3 regions of the Variovorax sp. 05N34 genome follow, and region 3 is predicted to be linked to each of the others. Evidence: predicted binding sites of a transcription regulator. Region 3 holds the regulator's gene; each other region holds the start of a gene.
The links. Region 3 encodes LexA, which represses DNA repair genes until DNA is damaged. Its sites were predicted from a motif close to ACTGTATNNNNATACAGT; they were not measured.
Positions count from the first base shown of each region.

Region 1: AC1DMA_RS29860 (ATP-dependent helicase) is a predicted target of LexA. The motif match lies at 2,749-2,766, and genes of this name have one in related genera.
Region 2: AC1DMA_RS17840 (PA0069 family radical SAM protein) is a predicted target of LexA. The motif match lies at 3,892-3,909, and genes of this name have one in related genera.

Region 1 covers NZ_JBFTNI010000021.1:12,618-18,120, forward strand. Annotated here, with positions in the region: gene hpf (ribosome hibernation-promoting factor, HPF/YfiA family) at 1-242, opposite strand, end outside; gene AC1DMA_RS29860 (ATP-dependent helicase) at 607-2,691, opposite strand; gene corA (magnesium/cobalt transporter CorA) at 2,948-3,934, shown strand; gene AC1DMA_RS29870 (5'-methylthioadenosine/adenosylhomocysteine nucleosidase) at 3,927-4,691, opposite strand; gene AC1DMA_RS29875 (ABC transporter substrate-binding protein) at 4,696-5,503, opposite strand, start outside.
Region 2 covers NZ_JBFTNI010000006.1:168,538-174,040, reverse strand. Annotated here, with positions in the region: gene AC1DMA_RS17850 (autotransporter-associated beta strand repeat-containing protein) at 1-3,258, opposite strand, end outside; gene AC1DMA_RS17845 (DOPA 4,5-dioxygenase family protein) at 3,438-3,794, opposite strand; gene AC1DMA_RS17840 (PA0069 family radical SAM protein) at 3,927-5,021, shown strand; gene AC1DMA_RS17835 (efflux transporter outer membrane subunit) at 4,972-5,503, opposite strand, start outside.
Region 3 covers NZ_JBFTNI010000001.1:117,726-123,228, forward strand. Annotated here, with positions in the region: gene AC1DMA_RS00640 (tetratricopeptide repeat protein) at 1-379, shown strand, start outside; gene AC1DMA_RS00645 (MFS transporter) at 369-1,541, opposite strand; gene AC1DMA_RS00650 (D-2-hydroxyacid dehydrogenase family protein) at 1,538-2,545, opposite strand; gene lexA (transcriptional repressor LexA) at 3,173-3,847, opposite strand; gene AC1DMA_RS00660 (asparaginase) at 3,920-4,921, shown strand; gene adk (adenylate kinase) at 4,925-5,503, opposite strand, start outside.

The DNA of each region.
Region 1 (5,503 bases), on a different contig from region 3:
TCGTCGACCGCGGCGTAGAGATCAGCGTGGCTCGATTCCGCGAACATGTCATTGCCCTTGACGTGAATGTTGCACTCGGCTCGTTGGCGGCGTTCCTTTTCCTTTTGCTTTTCCACCGTGAGGATCACCTTCACATCGACGACCTGGTCGAAGTGCCGGGTGATTCGGTCCAGCTTGCTCGTAACGTAATTGCGCAAGGCGGGGGTGACGTCGAGGTGATGACCGCTGATCGTCAAATTCATGAATGACCTCCTGGATTGACGGTTGGTGAAATAGCCGCGCCCCTTTGTTGGAGAGGCGTAGCCGGGGGGAAATCGGAAGCGCAGTGGGAAGAGAAGAGAGGAGCGAAACGTGAGGGAAGCGTGAGCGAAACGAGGAGTGAAGAGAGAGAAATGCGGGGAAGGTCGGTTCACTATGCCCATGCTGTCATCGAATTGCAATGGCTTTGAAGTCGGACCTGTGGGGGCATGCTTCACGACGTGGAATCGCTATTGATCTGATAGCAGCGAAGGCCCGCAGCACGAGCGTTCGGACTGGGTTCACGAGTTGATCCGGCATGTCAAGGATGACCGGGCGACCCCGCCGGCGAGAGGGCCGTGACGGCTTTCAGCGCCAGGCAGCCCGCATGCGGCTGAGCAGATCGATGGTTGCGGCCGGCGGCGGAACGTGCGGGGCGCGCTCGGGCACTGGCGGCCAGGTCTGCCGTTCGAAGTGCTGCGCGTCGGCCGCGGTGATGAAGCGCGTGCGACCCGCGTACAGGTGCCGGTCGCCGCGCGCCGCCTGCTGAGTGACGTAGAAGCGTTGGGGCACCAGCAGGTGCAGGTGATCACGCGCGCGGGTCATCGCCACGTAGAGCAATCGCCGCTCTTCTTCGAGTTCCTGCGCGCCCTGCGCCACGTCGGCCGGAATGCAGCCGTCGACCACGTTGAGTACGTGGACGGATGTCCACTCCTGGCCCTTCGCCGAATGGATGGTCGACAGGATCAGATAGTCCTCGTCAAGCAGCGGCGGTCCGGGTCTGTCGCTCGTGGCCTCGGGCGGGTCGAGCGTGAGCTCGGTCAGGAAGCGCTCGCGCGATGCGTAGCCGGCGGCCAGTCGGGCAAGTTGTTCCACGTCGCCTCGCCGCAGGCCTGCGTCATCGTGCAGCCGCTCCAGGTGCGGCAAATACCACTCGAGCGCCAGGTCCATGTCGGCCGGCCAGGCGAGTTCGGGCTCGCGCAGCGCTGCATAGATGGCGGCGAAACGCGCCCATTCGTCCTTTGCCGGCGCCGGCGGCACGAACGACTGCACGACCGCTCCCGGATCGGACGCCTCGGCCATCGCGTCGAGCAGGCGCGCCGAAGTGACAGGGCCGATCCCGGGAATCAGCTGCGTGACGCGAAAACCCGCCATGCGTCCGCGCGGGTTCTGTGCAAATCGCAAGACCGCGAGCAGATCCTTGACATGCGCGGCTTCAAGAAACTTGAGACCGCCGTATTTGACGAAAGGAATGTTGCGCCGCGCCAATTCGAGTTCGAGTGCGGCGCTGTGCGTGGACGTGCGAAACAGCACGGCTTGCGATTTCAGCGCCAGGCCGCCTTCCCGGTGCGCAAGCACACGATCGGCCACCCACCGCGCCTGCTCGGCCTCGTCGGGCACCAGCACGAGCTGGGGGCGCCCTGCCGACGGCTTGTCGGTCCAGAGCGTCTTGGCGTGTCTCTCGGCTGCGGCGGCGATGACCGAATTGGACACATCGAGGATGGGCTGCGTCGACCGGTAATTGCGCTCGAGCGTGACGATGCGCGCCGGCTGGCTGAAGTGCTGCGGAAAATCAAGGATGTTGCGCACCGTCGCCCCGCGAAACGAGTAGATCGACTGTGCATCGTCCCCCACCACCGTCACGCCTTTGCCGTCCGGCTTGAGCGACCGCAAGATGGCTGCTTGAAGGAGGTTCGTGTCCTGGTATTCGTCGACCAGCACATGATCGAAGCGCTCGCCGACCTGACGGGCCAGCGCGGGCTCGGCCATCATTTCGGACCAGTAAAGCAGCAGATCGTCGTAGTCGAGCACATGCTGTTGCTGCTTGGCCTCCACATACGCGCCGAAGAGCCGCTTGAGTTCGGCTTCCCATTCGGCACACCAGGGAAACGCCTGCTTGAGCACTTCCGAGAGTGGCGCACAGGTATTGACCGTGCGCGAGTAGATCGAAAGGCAGGTGCCCTTCATCGGAAATCGTCGCGCGGTGGTCGACAGTCCGATGTCGTTGCGCACCAGCCCCATCAGGTCTTCGGCGTCGCCCCGGTCATGGATGGTGAAGTTCTCGTCGAGTCCGATCTGCGTTGCGTACTCGCGCAAGAGCCGCGCACCGATGCCATGGAAGGTGCCCGCCCAGGGCAGCGCTGGCGGCGCGTCGGAAGCCAGCCCGAGCACGCGCACCACCACCTGTCCGGCCCGGCGCGTCATTTCTTGCGCGGCCCGGCGCGAAAACGTCAGCAGCAAAATGCGCTGTGGGTCGGTGCCGCTGGCGATCAGATGCGCCACTCGGTGCGCCAGGGTGCTCGTCTTGCCCGAACCCGCTCCTGCAATCACGAGCAAGGGGCGGGCATCGGGCGGGGCGCTGCCAGTGATGGCTGCGACGCCGTGTTGCACCGCCGCGCGCTGCTCCTCGTTGAGTTGGGCGAGCGCGGCAGCCAGACGCTCTGCCGGCTTCATGGACACCGCGGATACCTTGGAAATGGGTGTGGCAACGCTGTGCATCGCCGCAACTGTACTGGATGTTTATCCAGATGACGACACGATCCTGACAAGGCTGAATGACATAATCGCGGCTCGCTGCAAACCGGAGAAACCACGTGGAAATCGTTCCGTCTCGGCAGCTTTCACTTCCCTCCTGATGCGCCGTGGACGAGGGAACTGAAAGCGCCCCATCCCCTCGCCTCCACCGCCAGACATTCCAGGGAAGTGAGCCATGCTCAATATCTTCACGCTCGCCAACGGCCGCCTCGTCCAAGAAGAGATCGAGGCTCTCGAAGAGCTGTCCAAGTTCCAGCCCATCTGGGTCGATCTCGAATCCCCCACCATCGAAGAGAAGCGATGGATCAAGCAGTATTACGGCTTGTCCATCCCCGAAGATGCGATGGACGACGACATCGAGGAGTCGGCTCGCTTCTATGAAGAAGACAACGGCGAACTGCACATCCGCAGCGACTTCCTGATCGACGATGACGAGAACCCCCGTTCGGTCCGCGTCGCCTTCATCCTCAACCAGCACAACGCCGAACTGCGCAGCCGCGGCGTGCTGTTTTCCATCCACGACGAAGACGTGCCGGTGTTCCGCCTGGTGCGCATGCGCGCGCGCCGAGCGCCGGGTCTGATCGAAGACGCCAAGGAAGTGCTGCTGAAGCTCTTCGATGCCGACGCCGAATACTCCGCCGACACGCTGGAGAACATCTACGACGAGCTGGAGTCCGCCGGCAAGAAGGTGCTGTCCGGCAACGTGAGCGACGAATTGGCCGGCGAGGTGCTCGGCCTCATCGCGCGCCAGGAAGACTTGAACAGCCGCATCCGCCGCAACGTGATGGACACGCGCCGAGCGGTGAGCTTCATGATGCGCAGCCGCATGCTCAACGCCGAGCAGTTCGAAGAGGCGCGGCAGATTCTTCGCGACATCGAATCGCTCGACAGCCACACGGCCTTCCTGTTCGACAAGATCAACTTCCTGATGGATGCGACCGTCGGTTTCATCAACATCAACCAGAACAAGACCATCAAGATCTTCTCGGTCGCAAGCGTGGCGCTGCTGCCGCCAACCTTGATCGCGAGCGTCTACGGCATGAACTTCAAGTTCATGCCCGAGCTCGACCTGAGCTACGGCTACGCCTATGCGATCGTGTTGATGGTCGCCAGCGCGCTGGTCCCCATGTGGTACTTCCGCCGGCGCGGCTGGCTCAAGTAGACCCTTCGGCTGGCAGCGTGGCCAGCCAGGCATCGACCAGCGCGAGGCTGTAGCGGCTTGCCACTGCCGAGACGAAGCGAGTGAAGTCGCCGTGGGCCGCGTCATCAGCGCGATCTGAAATCGTCCGCACCGCCGCGAAAGGCACGCCGAAGTCGTGGCACACCTGCGCGACTGCCGCACCCTCCATCTCCACCGCGAGCGCATCGGGCAGAGCGCGGCGCAATGCGTCGCTTTCGGCGGCGGTCGACACGAACCGGTCGCCGCTCACCAACAGGCCGCGGTGCACTTTCGGCGCCGTCAAGCCGAAGTCCTCAACCACCTTCAGCCCCAGCAATGCCGCCGGATCGCGCAGCACCTCGACAGCCGCGGCGGCGATTGCATCGCTGATGACGGTGTCGGCGGCGAAGCGCGCGTGGCCCGTCAAGGGCACTTCGTACTTCGGAAAGATGGGGGAGGCATCGAGATCGTGCTGGAGGAGCTTGGTGGCAACCACCACATCGCCGACCTCCACGCCCGGAGCGAGGCCGCCCGCGACGCCGGTGAAGACGATCGCCTGCGCGCCGAAGCGCTCCAGCAGCACGGTCGCTGTCGTTGCCGCTGCGACCTTGCCGATGCGCGACAGCACCGCGACGACGGGCTGCCCCCGAAGGTGGCCCACCCAGAAGTCGCGGCCGGCGACGGGAATGCGCTGCTCGTCCGGCATCAATGCGAGCAGCGCCGCCAATTCCTCGTACATCGCCGCGACGACAGCTAGCATGGCGTCATTGTTTGATGTCGACGCCGTAGAAGGTGTGGCGGCCGAAGGGGCTGAGCTTGAAGTCGACGACTTCCTTGCGCACGGGCTTGAGCTGCACGGCATGGGCGATGGTGAACCATGGCGCCTGCTCCTTGAAGATCACCTGCGCCTGCTTGTAGAGCGCCTCACGCTCGGATTGCTTCGGCACATTCTTGGCCTTCACGACCAAGTCTTCATAGGGCTGATAGCAGAACTTGGCGACGTTGCTGCCATTCGATTGCGCGGAAGCGCAGCCCAGCAATGAATAGAGGAAGTTGTCCGGGTCCCCGTTGTCGCCCGTCCATCCGAGCATGCCCATCTGATGTTCGCCGGCCTGCATGCGCTTGCGGTATTCACCCCATTCGAAGGACTTGATCTCGGCCTTGACGCCAACCTTCGCGAGATCGGCCTGCATCAGTTCGGCAATGCGCTTGGCATTCGGGTTGTAGGGCCGCTGCACAGGCATCGCCCACAGATCGGTGGCGAAGCCGTCCGGGTAGCCGGCCTGCGCCAGCAGCTTCTTGGCGGCTTCGGGATCGTACGGGTCGTCCTTGATCGCATCGTTATACGACCACATCGTTGGCGGGATCGGGTTCTTGGCTGCAACGCCCGTCGTGAGATAGACGCCGTCGATGATCGCCTTCTTGTTGATCGCCATGTTGAGCGCCTTGCGCACGCGCACATCGTCGAAAGGCTTCTTCTGCGTGTTGTAGGCAAGGTATCCGATGTTGAGGCCTGCCTGCTCCAGCACCTGCACGTTGGGATCCTTGCGGATCGTGTCGAGATCCGCCGGA
Region 2 (5,503 bases), on a different contig from region 3:
GCCCATCGTGACTGCGCGTGCATTGGCGAAGCCGGACCCATAGCGCAACGTGGCGTTGTCGAGCGCCAGGCCACCGGTCGCGGCGCCGAGGTTGTTGTCTGCGCTGACCTGAAGCACGCCGGCTTTGACAGTCGTGCCCCCGCTGTAGGTGTTGGCGCCCGCGAGGGCCAGGGTGCCGGCGCCTGTCTTGGTGAAGCTGCTGCCGCTGATCACGCCGCTGAGCGAAGCGTCATTGCCGTTGGTGTCGAAGGTGCTGCCTGCGCCGATCGTCACTGCGCGTGCGCTGGCGAAGCCGGCTCCGTAGCGCAATGTGGCGTTGTCGAGTGCAAGACCACCGGTCGCAGCGCCGAGGTTGTTGTCTGCGCTGACCTGAAGCACGCCGCTGCTGACGGTGGTGCCGCCGTTGTAGGTGTTGGCGCCCGCGAGGGTCAGGGTGCCGGCGCCTGTCTTGGTGATGCTGCTGCCGCTGATTACGCCGCTGAGCGAAGCGTCATTGCCGTTGGTGTCGAAGGTGCCGCCACCCGCGCCGATCGTTACTGCGCGTGCGCTGGCGAAGCCGGCTCCGTAGCGCAATGTGGCGTTGTCGAGCGCAAGACTACCGGTCGCAGCGCCGAGGTTGTTGTCTGCGCCGACCAGAAGCACGCCGCCATTGACAGTGGTGCCGCCGTTGTAGGTGTTGGCGCCCGCGAGGGTCAGGGTGCCGGCGCCGGCCTTCGTGAGAGCGCCGCCGCTGATCGCGCCGCTGAGCGCAGCGTCATTGCCGTTGGTGTCCAAGGTGCCGCCGCCCGCGCCCATGATCACTGCGCGCGCGCTGGCGAAGCCCGCTCCGTAGCGCAACGTGCCGTTGTCGAGCGCAAGCCCACCGGCCGCATCGCCGAGATTGTTGTCGGCGCTGACCTGTAGCACGCCGCCGTTGACCGTCGTGCCGCCGTTGTAGGTGTTGACGCCCGTCAGGGTCAGCGTGCCGGCGCCCGTCTTGACGAGCGAGCCTCCGGTCGCAGTGACCGGGGGGTTGTACACACCTCCGTCCTTGTCGACGAACCCTGGGCCAGTATCGGAGATGACTCCGCCGATCGTGCTATTGGTGCCCCGCGCACCGACTGTCAAGACCTTGCCGCCGAGCACGACGTTCCCGTCGCCGGAAAGCTCGCCGATCGAGATCCCGCTTGTCGCTTCGCTGATATTCACAGTGCCCGCGACGGCATTGGCGATGGCTGCTCCGCTGAGATCGGAGGAGTCCTGCAGGTAAACGCGCCCGCCGTTGTTGGCGATCGCCGCGCTGCCGCCCGTGCTGGTGCCCAAAAAATAGATGCGCGAGTCGGTGCCGTTGACCAGGGTGGACGCGGCTGCCGTGGCATCCCGGAAGAGGATCAACGCGCTACCCGCTGCGTTGATGATTGTGGCCGTCCCCGCGCTGGCGCCGTTCGAGAAGGTGACGCCGGAATTGAGCCCCAGTTTGTTGGGGCTGACGTGGGTCGTGATTTTCAGGTTGCCGGCGCTGGCACCGCCACCGTTGAAGTCGAGTTCGCTGTTGTTGTAGATATCGACCAGGTTGCTGTTCGTGCCCAGCGTGCCCGAGCCTGTCACCTCGACATTGATGCGGCCGACCTGACCGCTCGTTCCAAGCTGGATGGCGCCCGTGAATGCGGTGTTGTTGCTGCTGCTCAACGTCAGGCGCGTCGGATCTCCAGTGTTCGATCCGCCGTTCTTCAGTGTCAGGGTGCCACCTCCGCTGAGTTTCCCGCTGAAGATATTGCCTTGGCTGTCGTTCACATCGATGGTGCCGCCGTTGACGTTCACGGCAATGTCACGCGCCGAAACGAAGGGCGGCGGGTTCACGGCCGGCAGCGGAAGAGGCGCCGGCAGACGCAAGGTGCCGCCATCGAAGGTCAGGCCGGCGTCGGGGCCGGTCGAGCCCAGGTTGCTGTCCGAGGACACCTGCAGTATTCCGGCGTTCAGCACGGTGCCGCCGCTATAGGTGTTGTTGCCAGACAGGGTCAGGGCGCCAGCACCGGTCTTGGTGAGAGCGCCGCCGCTGATCACGCCGTTGAGCGAAGCGTCGTTGCCGTTGGTGTCGAAGGTGCCGCCATCCGCGCCCATCGTCACTGCGCGTGCGCTGGCGAAGCCGGACCCGTAGCGCAATGTGGCGTTGTCGATCGCGAGGCCACCGGTCGCAGCGCCGAGGTTGTTGTCGGCGCTGACCTGAAGCACGCCGCTGTTGACGGTCGTGCCGCCGCCATAGGTGTTGTTGCCACTCAGCGTCAAGACGTCCGTGCCCTGCTGCACCAGGCTGCCGCTGCCTGAAACTACGCCTGCGTAGTCGTATGCGTTAGACCGATTGAAGACCAACCGTCCGTTGTCCGTCACGTCGCCGTTCAGCGAGCCGGTGGTGCCGCCGGTTCCGATCTGCAGGGTTCCGCCTGTGTTGATCGTCAGATTGCCTGTGCCGGCCGCACCGCCGACACCGGCGATGCCGCTCGTACCGTTTCCGCCTTGAACGCCGCTAAAGTTCACGTCAGCCGAGGCATTGACCGTGCCGCTGATCGACAACGTGCCGTTGCCACCCGCGCCGCCCATGCCACCTGTTCCCCCATTGGGCGTGCTGCCGCCGCCGCCGCCGCCTGAGCCGCCGAGGTTGATTGCACCGGCGACATTCAGGACGGCGCCAGCGCTCACATCGAGGACGCCATTCGACCCGGCCCCACCGACGGCACCAGGCGTCGTCCCCCCGCCGCCGCTCCCGCCGCCGCCACCCCCGCCGACCCAGACGGAGCCGGTCACGTCGGTGGTGCCGGTCAAGGTCAAAGAGTTGGGCTGGACGGTGTCGCCCACCAACGCGTTGCCGCCGGTGACGCCAGCGCCATTGGCGCCGCCATTGCCGGGCACTCCGATGTCACCGCCAATGACGAATCCATTGCCGCCGCCGCCCGAGCCGAAACCGCCGCCGGCGCCGCCGGCGATCGCACCACCCGATCCACCACCGCCTCCGCCACCGATGCCACCGGCGCCGCCGTTCCCCGCATTGGTGCTCGAAATGCCGCCTGCGCCACCAGCGCCGACGAGCAGGTTGGTATCCGCATGCGCGGTAGGCGCCAGGGCGGTGACCGCCATCAGGACGGCGGCTCCCGCGGCGCCGAAGGCCGCGCTGGCAGCGCTTCCGGTTGCGCAACCGCCGGGACCGGATGTCCGGGCGTGTTCGGAGACAGCTTGACGGCTTCCCGTCGAGCGATTGAAGACGAGGCGATAGATACGGTTCATTGAGACACGACTCTTGTTGCTTAAAAATGGAACATTTCGTATTCAGACGCGTCGGAGTGTATCTTTTGTTAAATATTAAGTACTAGATATTTTTGCGGGTCGGACGTAAAGCCGCCGCGACAAGGCGATCGAAAGCCCGCCCGCAGGGGCGCTGAAACGCTGTTGCTTGTGGGCCTGGTTCAGTCCGCCGGTTTGCGGAACATGCGCAGATCGAGCGGCGACTCGTTGCCGAGCCACATCGCGTGCGCCGTGTGGTCCGTGTAGTCGTCGCCGGTGACGCCGTGGACGAACACATCGAGCCCGTTGCGGTGCTCATCCAGCCAGCCGATTACTTCGTCGAATTCGGCAGCGTCGAAAGCAAGCTGGCAACTCCAGTGCGGGTGCGGGCCAACGAGCCGCTCGTGCACCCTGCCGACCACGACCAGCAGACTGTGCCCGGCATCTTCGGCCAACTGCTTCGCTTGCGCGACCGTCTCAGGGCCGAAATAGATGTGGGCGTGGTATTGCGGATAGAGGTTTTCAGGGCGGCGAGGCATCGTTGGACACGCAGGGCGGGAGGGCCAGAGCTTACGCCGTGTGACGTGCTTGTGGCCGCCACACGCGCTTGCTGCGGCAATCTTGAAATGGTGAAATACTGTTTGTCCATACAGTATTTCGGGGGCGCCGCCATGACCGACACCATCATCCCTCTTCATGCCCTCAAGGGCCGAGGTGCGGCCACGCGCCTTGCGCATCGGTTCGAGCGCGACGCGCGCAATGCGTTCGACGATGGCTGGGGCACTCTGGAAGAGGGCGCCGCCGACGCAGACGCATTGCCTCCGCTCGCCACGGAGGTCCGCTTCGAGGACGTCAAATCCGTGCTCAGCCACAACGATTCCCCGGACGTTCCGTTCGACCGTTCGCTCAATCCGTACAGGGGATGCGAACACGGGTGCATCTACTGCTTCGCCCGGCCCACGCACAGCTATCTCAATCTTTCGCCGGGACTCGACTTCGAAACCAAGCTGATCGCCAAGCGCAACATCGTCGAGGTGCTTCGCGGCGAGCTGGGCCGCAAGGGCTACAGGCCCAGCCACCTTGCGATCGGCACTGCGACCGATTGCTACCAGCCCATTGAGCGTGAACTCCGGCTCACTCGTTCGGTCATCGAATTGCTGAAGGAGACGCACCATCCCTTCGGCCTCGTCACGAAATCGAGCGCGGTCGAGCACGACCTGGACCTGATCGCACCCATGGCGGCCGAGCATCTGGCGGCGGTGTACGTCACCATCACCACGCTCGATGGCGAGGTCGCGCGCAAGCTCGAGCCGCGCGCCGCCGCGCCGCATCGGCGCTTGCGCACCGTGCGCACGCTAGCCGAAGCGGGCGTTCCGGTGGGCGTGAGCGTGGGGCCGCAGATTCCCTTCGTGACCGAAGACATGGAACAGGTTCTCGAAGCCGCCTGGAATGCCGGCGCGCGCTGCGCTTTCTACACGGTCGTCCGGCTGCCATGGGAGGTCGCGCCGTTGTTCAAGCAATGGCTCGAACTGCACTACCCGCAGCGCGCGGACCGGATCATGGCGCGCATCCGCGAAATGCGCGGCGGCAAGGACTACGACGCCGATTTCGCCACGCGCATGAAGGGCAGCGGACTGTGGGCGGACCTGATTCGTCAGCGGTTCGAAAAGGCGACGGCCCGCATCGGGTTCAATCGCGATCGCATCGTGCTCGACCTCAGCGCGTTCCGACCACCTGGCGCAGTGGGGCAGGGCAGTCTGTTTTAAGTTCCGCCGAACCGCGCGGCTCGACCCCGCACCAATCGCCGCCCAGCGCCTTCACGAGAAATACCGAGGTTTGCATGCGCTGCCCCATGATCTGCGCGGCTTGGCGCTCCGTCGAGAGCACGGCCTGCTGCGCTGTGATGACGTCGAGGAAGGTCGTGGCGCCGCCCTGGTAGCGGGTGGAGGCCATGTCCAGCACGCGGCGCGCGCTTTCGACGGCAGTGAAAGCCTGCGTCGACGCATGGTCGAGCGACGCGACGCCGGTGATGCCGTCTTCCGCTTCCTGCATCGCGGTGAGCACGATGCGCCGGTAGTTGGCCACGGCGACGTCATACCCCGCGCGAGTGAAATCGACATTCGACCGGATGCGCCCGCCGTCGAAGATCGTCTGCGTTGCCGAGACGCCGAGCGACCAGAGCAGGCTTCTTGCGTCGAAGAGCGTGGCGAGCGTGCTGCTGTCCACGCCGCCCGTGGGCAGCAACATC
Region 3 (5,503 bases):
TGGGCATGATGGCGAGCTGACGGCGACTGCGCCTCTCGGCCCGGAAACGGAGCCGCCTGCAATAAAGGACGGTCCTGTCCTTCCGCCGTCGATCTATGGGTCGATCGACGAGCGTTTGCAACATGACACCGTGCTGATCCCGGATGCCGCGGCGACGCTGCCGGCGGACGTCGATGCTCCGGCGCCAACGCCAGAGAGGCCTCCGCTTGAACTCGATCTTGCCGAATTCGACAAAACGGCTTACGAGACGATGCCGACGCCGCTCGAGCAGCCCAAGGCGCCGCCAGCGCCTTCGACCGACCCGCATCTGATCGACTTCGAACTCTTCGATCCGAGCACCGAAGCGGAAATCGCCCCGCGCCCGATCATCAAGCGCTGAAAGCGGGGGCGCGCCGCTGCGCCTTTTCGACAGCGATGCTGAGCGCAATGGCAAAGAGCATCGTCGCAAAGCCAACCCAGCTCATCCATGCGGATTCGTCGTTAGCGAGGAGCCAGCCCCCGGCTGCTGCACCGATGGCCTGACCGATGTAGATCCCTGAACTGTTCAGTGCGACCGATCCAGGCGCAAGCGAAGGCTCGAGAGACACTAGGCGCGCCTGTTGCGCCGAATTGGTCGCGAAGCAGCCCAGTCCCCATGGCGTCAGCAGCAGCGCGAGCCATACCAGCGTGACGCCGAGCGGCCAGAGCAGCAAACTCAAAGCGATCAACGCTGTCGTCAGCAAGACCATGCGCGGTGGCCCCACACGGTCGATGTAGCGGCTGACGAGCACGTTGCCCACCACGCCGCAAGCACCGAACCAAGCCCACATGAGGCCCTGTTGAGTGGCGTTTGCACCCAGCTGCTGCTTGAGCAGCGGGGCGAAATAGCTGAACAAGACAAACTGCCCGGACCCCTGCAGCGCGGTGACGCACACCACACCCATCAGCAAAGGACTTTTGAACACACGGCCCCACGACTCGCGCGACAACGCAGCGGGTCGAATGCCGGAGGGCAGTTGCCGCCAGACCCAGATGGCGCTCACGAGCGACAACATCGAGATCAGCAGGAATGCGGGCCTCCACCCGAAATGGCCGCCTATCAGCGCGCCGATCGGAAGCCCCAGCACTGACGCCATCGACCATCCGAGAAAGACGAAAGTGACGGCACGCCCGCGCTGTTCGTTCGGCACCAGGAGACCGACACAAGCGGCTGCCTGCGGCGTGAAGATGGCTGGCGCCACCACCGTCAACATGCGGACGACAAGCAGTCCGACGAAGTTCGGCATCAGGGTCGCAACAAGATGCCCGCCCGCGTACCAGAGCATCGTGCAGGTCAGCAGCACGCGGCGATCCCACCCGGCGACGACGGCGGCAAGCAACGGAGCCCCGAGACACATCACGACCGCCGCGGCGGTGATCAACTGGCCGGCGGTTGCAGCGCTAACCTGCAGTGATGCACTGAGCTCATTGAGCGTTCCGGGCACGACCATCACGCCCGTGCCGATCACGAAGTTGCCAGCCAGCAGGGACCACAGCGCGGCCGACGGTGCCGACTGTCTCAACGCCGGACCTGCAGCGCGCCAGGATTGACGATGTTGGTCGGATTGCCCTTGATGAAGCTGACGACGTTGTCGAAGGCTTGCCCGAAGTACATCTCGTAGCTGTCTTGCTCGACATAGCCGATGTGTGGCGTGCAGATGCAGTTTTCGAGGCGGAGCAGCGCGTGGCCTTGCAGCGGCGGCTCGCTTTCGAACACATCAATGGCGGCGAGGCCAGGCCGACCACGATTGAGCGCAGCAAGAAGAGCGTCTTGCTCGACAAGCTCCGCGCGCGACGTGTTCACGAACAGCGCCGTCGGTTTCATGCGCGACAGGTCTTCTAGCGTCACAAGCCCGCGCGTCTCTTCCGTCAGCCTCAGGTGAACCGACAGGACATCGGCCGCGGCGAAGAAGGTGTCTCGGTCCGATGCGACCTGGAAGCCATCGGACCTTGCCTTGGCGCAGCTTTGCTCCCGGCCCCAGATGACCACCTGCATGCCGAAAGCCTGCCCATAGCGAGCGACCAATTGGCCGATGCGGCCATACCCCCAGATGCAGAGCGTCTTGCCCTTGAGCACCGAGCCCAGGCCGAAGTTCGGAGGCATCGACGCCGACTTGAGGCCCGACTGCTGCCAGGCGCCGTGCTTCAGGTTGCTGATGTATTGGGGCAGCCGGCGCATGGCGGCCATGATCAGGGCCCAGGTCAGCTCGGCCGGGGCCAGCGGCGAGCCCGAGCCTTCGGCGACGGCGATGCCGAACTCGGAACAGGCATTCACGTCGACGTGACTGCCGACGCGACCTGTCTGGGAGATGAGTCTCAGCTTCGGCAGCTTTTCGATGAGTTGCCTGGAGATGTTGGTGCGCTCACGGATCAACACAATCACTTCGGCATCCTTGAGGCGGACCGAGAGTTGCCCGATGCCCTTGACTGTGTTGGTGTAGACCTTGGCCGCATAAGCGTCGAGCTTGGCTGCGCACTTGAGCTTGCGCACCGCGTCCTGATAATCGTCGAGGATCACAATGTTCATGGCGTGCCATTGTGCCTCGCACCGCCCACGTGCTGTGTCGGCGCACTGCCTGGCCTCCGCTTATCTTGAACAATTTTGCGGCGAGAGCAGCGCGCTTGCGGGCTTCTCTGCCGTCAATGCAGATGAGCGCGAAGGCCTGGCGACGGGGGAGAGGCGGCGGCCTCGAGTGCTACGAGCCTGTCGAGCTCGGCGCATACGTCCGCCATGCGGCCGGAAATCACCACCCGGCCTGGATGGCGACCGGTTTGCTGGGCATCGACCATCCGCACGACTCGAAGCGGCCGTGCCGCCGAGCTCGGCGCATCCTCGCGAGTCGCCGGACTTTGGCGCAACCCGCAGCTTGGCCGAACCCCGACATAGCGCAAGCCCGCCGTGCTGATGTGGCTTGACCGACGCGTTGGCATCCATCGGCTGGCCAATGTCTGCAGAGGCGAGATCAGGTCGACGATGCTAAGAAGAGCGATTCCCATGTGAACTCCAGAAAAGTCAGAGATTGAACATAGGCAGGATTGCTTTCATTGGCCACGACAGGGTGATGGCACTACGCCATACGCCCGCCACCTGTCGCGGCCGTCAACGAGGCGAACACGGGTGCAGACCGAGTTCGCTTGCAGGATGGTCGAAGGGTTACATCAACATCGTGTTGCGGATCAGTCCGACAGCGAGGCCTTCGATCTCGAAGGGCTCACCCGGTTGAACAACGATGGTGGGGTAGTCAGGGTTTTCGGCGTGCAGTTCGATGACTTGCTTGTTGCGCTTGAGCCGTTTGACAGTGACCTCATCGCCCAGGCGGGCGACCACGATCTGGCCGTTGCGGGCTTCCTTCGTGGCCTGCACCGCCAGCAGATCGCCGTCCATGATGCCGGCGTCGCGCATGGACATCCCGCGCACCTTGAGCAGATAGTCGGGTTGCCGCTGGAACAGCGTGTTTTCGACATAGTAGGTTTGGTCGACGTGTTCTTGAGCCAGGATCGGCGAGCCGGCTGCCACTCGGCCGATCAGCGGCAGCGCGAGTTGTGCCATACCCGGAAGGGACAAGGAAAATTGGCTGTTTCGGGACTCGTTGAGCGCGCGCAATGCATCGCCCTTGAGGCGGATACCGCGCGACGTGCCACTGACGAGTTCAATCACCCCCTTGCGCGCGAGCGCCTGCAAATGCTCTTCGGCTGCGTTGGCAGACTTGAAGCCCAGTTCAGCCGCGATCTCTGCGCGAGTGGGAGGCGCACCGGTGCGCGCGATCGCGCTTTGGATCAAATCCAGAATCTGCTGCTGGCGGGCGGTAAGCTTGACTGCGAACTGCATGTGGGCTCCTGAAGGAACTGGCTGAATATCCAGTACCTGTATTTTTAACCAGTTTTCTGTGGTTGGCAAGTCATGAATGAAATCAAACAAGGCGACGAGCGCATCCGCAAGGTGATCGTGCTGGGAACAGGCGGCACGATCTCAGGCCGCGCCGAGTCTTCGGCCGACAACATCGGGTATACGGCCGGCCAAGTGGGCGTCGAGGAACTGCTGGGTGGAATCAAAGCGCCGGCTGGCGTGGAACTCGCGGCCGAACAGGTGGCGCAGATCGACAGCAAGGACATGAGTTTTGCAATCTGGCAGAAGCTCGCGCAGCGGTGTGTGCACTGGTTGGCGCAGCCCGATGTGTCAGGGCTCGTCATCACCCACGGAACCGATACGCTGGAGGAAACCGCGTATTTTCTGCATTCCGTCATTGCATCCGCATCGGTGAAACCTGTGGTGCTCACGTGCGCGATGCGGCCCGCCAGCGCGCTGGTGCCGGACGGTCCGCAGAATGTGCGCGACTCCATCGTCGTTGCGTCCACCCAGGGCGCGCGCGGTGTCGTGGCCGTCTGCGCCGGGGCCATGCACGGTGCGGTCGACGTCCAGAAGGTGCACACGTACCGGCTCGATGCCTTCGCCTCCGGCGATGCCGGACCGTTGGGTTACGTCGAGGAGGGGAGTGTTCGACTAGTGCGGACATGGCCGGCCCCCGCGCCAGCCGCCCACGAGGTCTTCAGTCGCGTGGTTGCCGCGCGCAAGTGGCCGCGCGTCGAGGTCCTGATGAGCCATGCGGATGCGCGCGGCAGCATCGTCGATGCCTTGGTGCGAGAGCGTGAGTTGGGGTCATCCGAAGTGCTTGATGGGCTCGTGCTTGCCGCCACCGGAAACGGAACCCTGCATCACGCCCTGGAAGCCGCTGCTTTGCGGGCTCAGGCCGCGGGCGTGTCGGTCGTCCGCGCTACGCGCTGTGCGCAGGGGCGCATCTTGCCAAGACAGAACGAGCTTCTTCGGGATGCAGGCGCACTGACGCCGGTCAAGGCGCGCATCGAGCTCGTGCTGGAGCTGCTGGCGGGGCGGCCATCGCCATGAAGATCAGGAGCTCAGTGCAGCCAGCGCGCGCTGAGTGATGTCGTCCACCGTTCCGACACCGCTGATGGAGCGGTACTTGGGTGCCGCAGCCGGGTCGGATTTGGCCCACTGCGAGTAGTAGTCGACCAGCGGCCGCGTCTGCTGGCTGTAGACCTCGAGCCGCTTGCGAACCGTCTCTTCCTTGTCGTCTTCTCGCTGGATCAAGTCTTCGCCCGTCAGGTCGTCCTTGCCGATGACCTTGGGCGGATTGAACTTCACGTGGTAGGTGCGGCCAGACGCCGGGTGTGAGCGGCGACCGCTCATGCGTTCGATGATGTCGGAAAAAGGAACGTCGATTTCAAGCACGTAGTCGAGCTTGACGCCGGCCGAGCGCATCGCTTCGGCTTGGGGGATCGTCCGTGGAAAGCCGTCGAAGAGAAACCCTTGGGCGCAATCGGGCTGCGCGATGCGTTCCTTGACGAGGTTGATGATGAGATCGTCGCTCACCAGCGCGCCCGATGCCATGACGGACTGTGCCTGCAGGCCAAGCGGCGTACCGGCCTTGACCGCGGCGCGAAGCATGTCGCCGGTCGAGATTTGGGG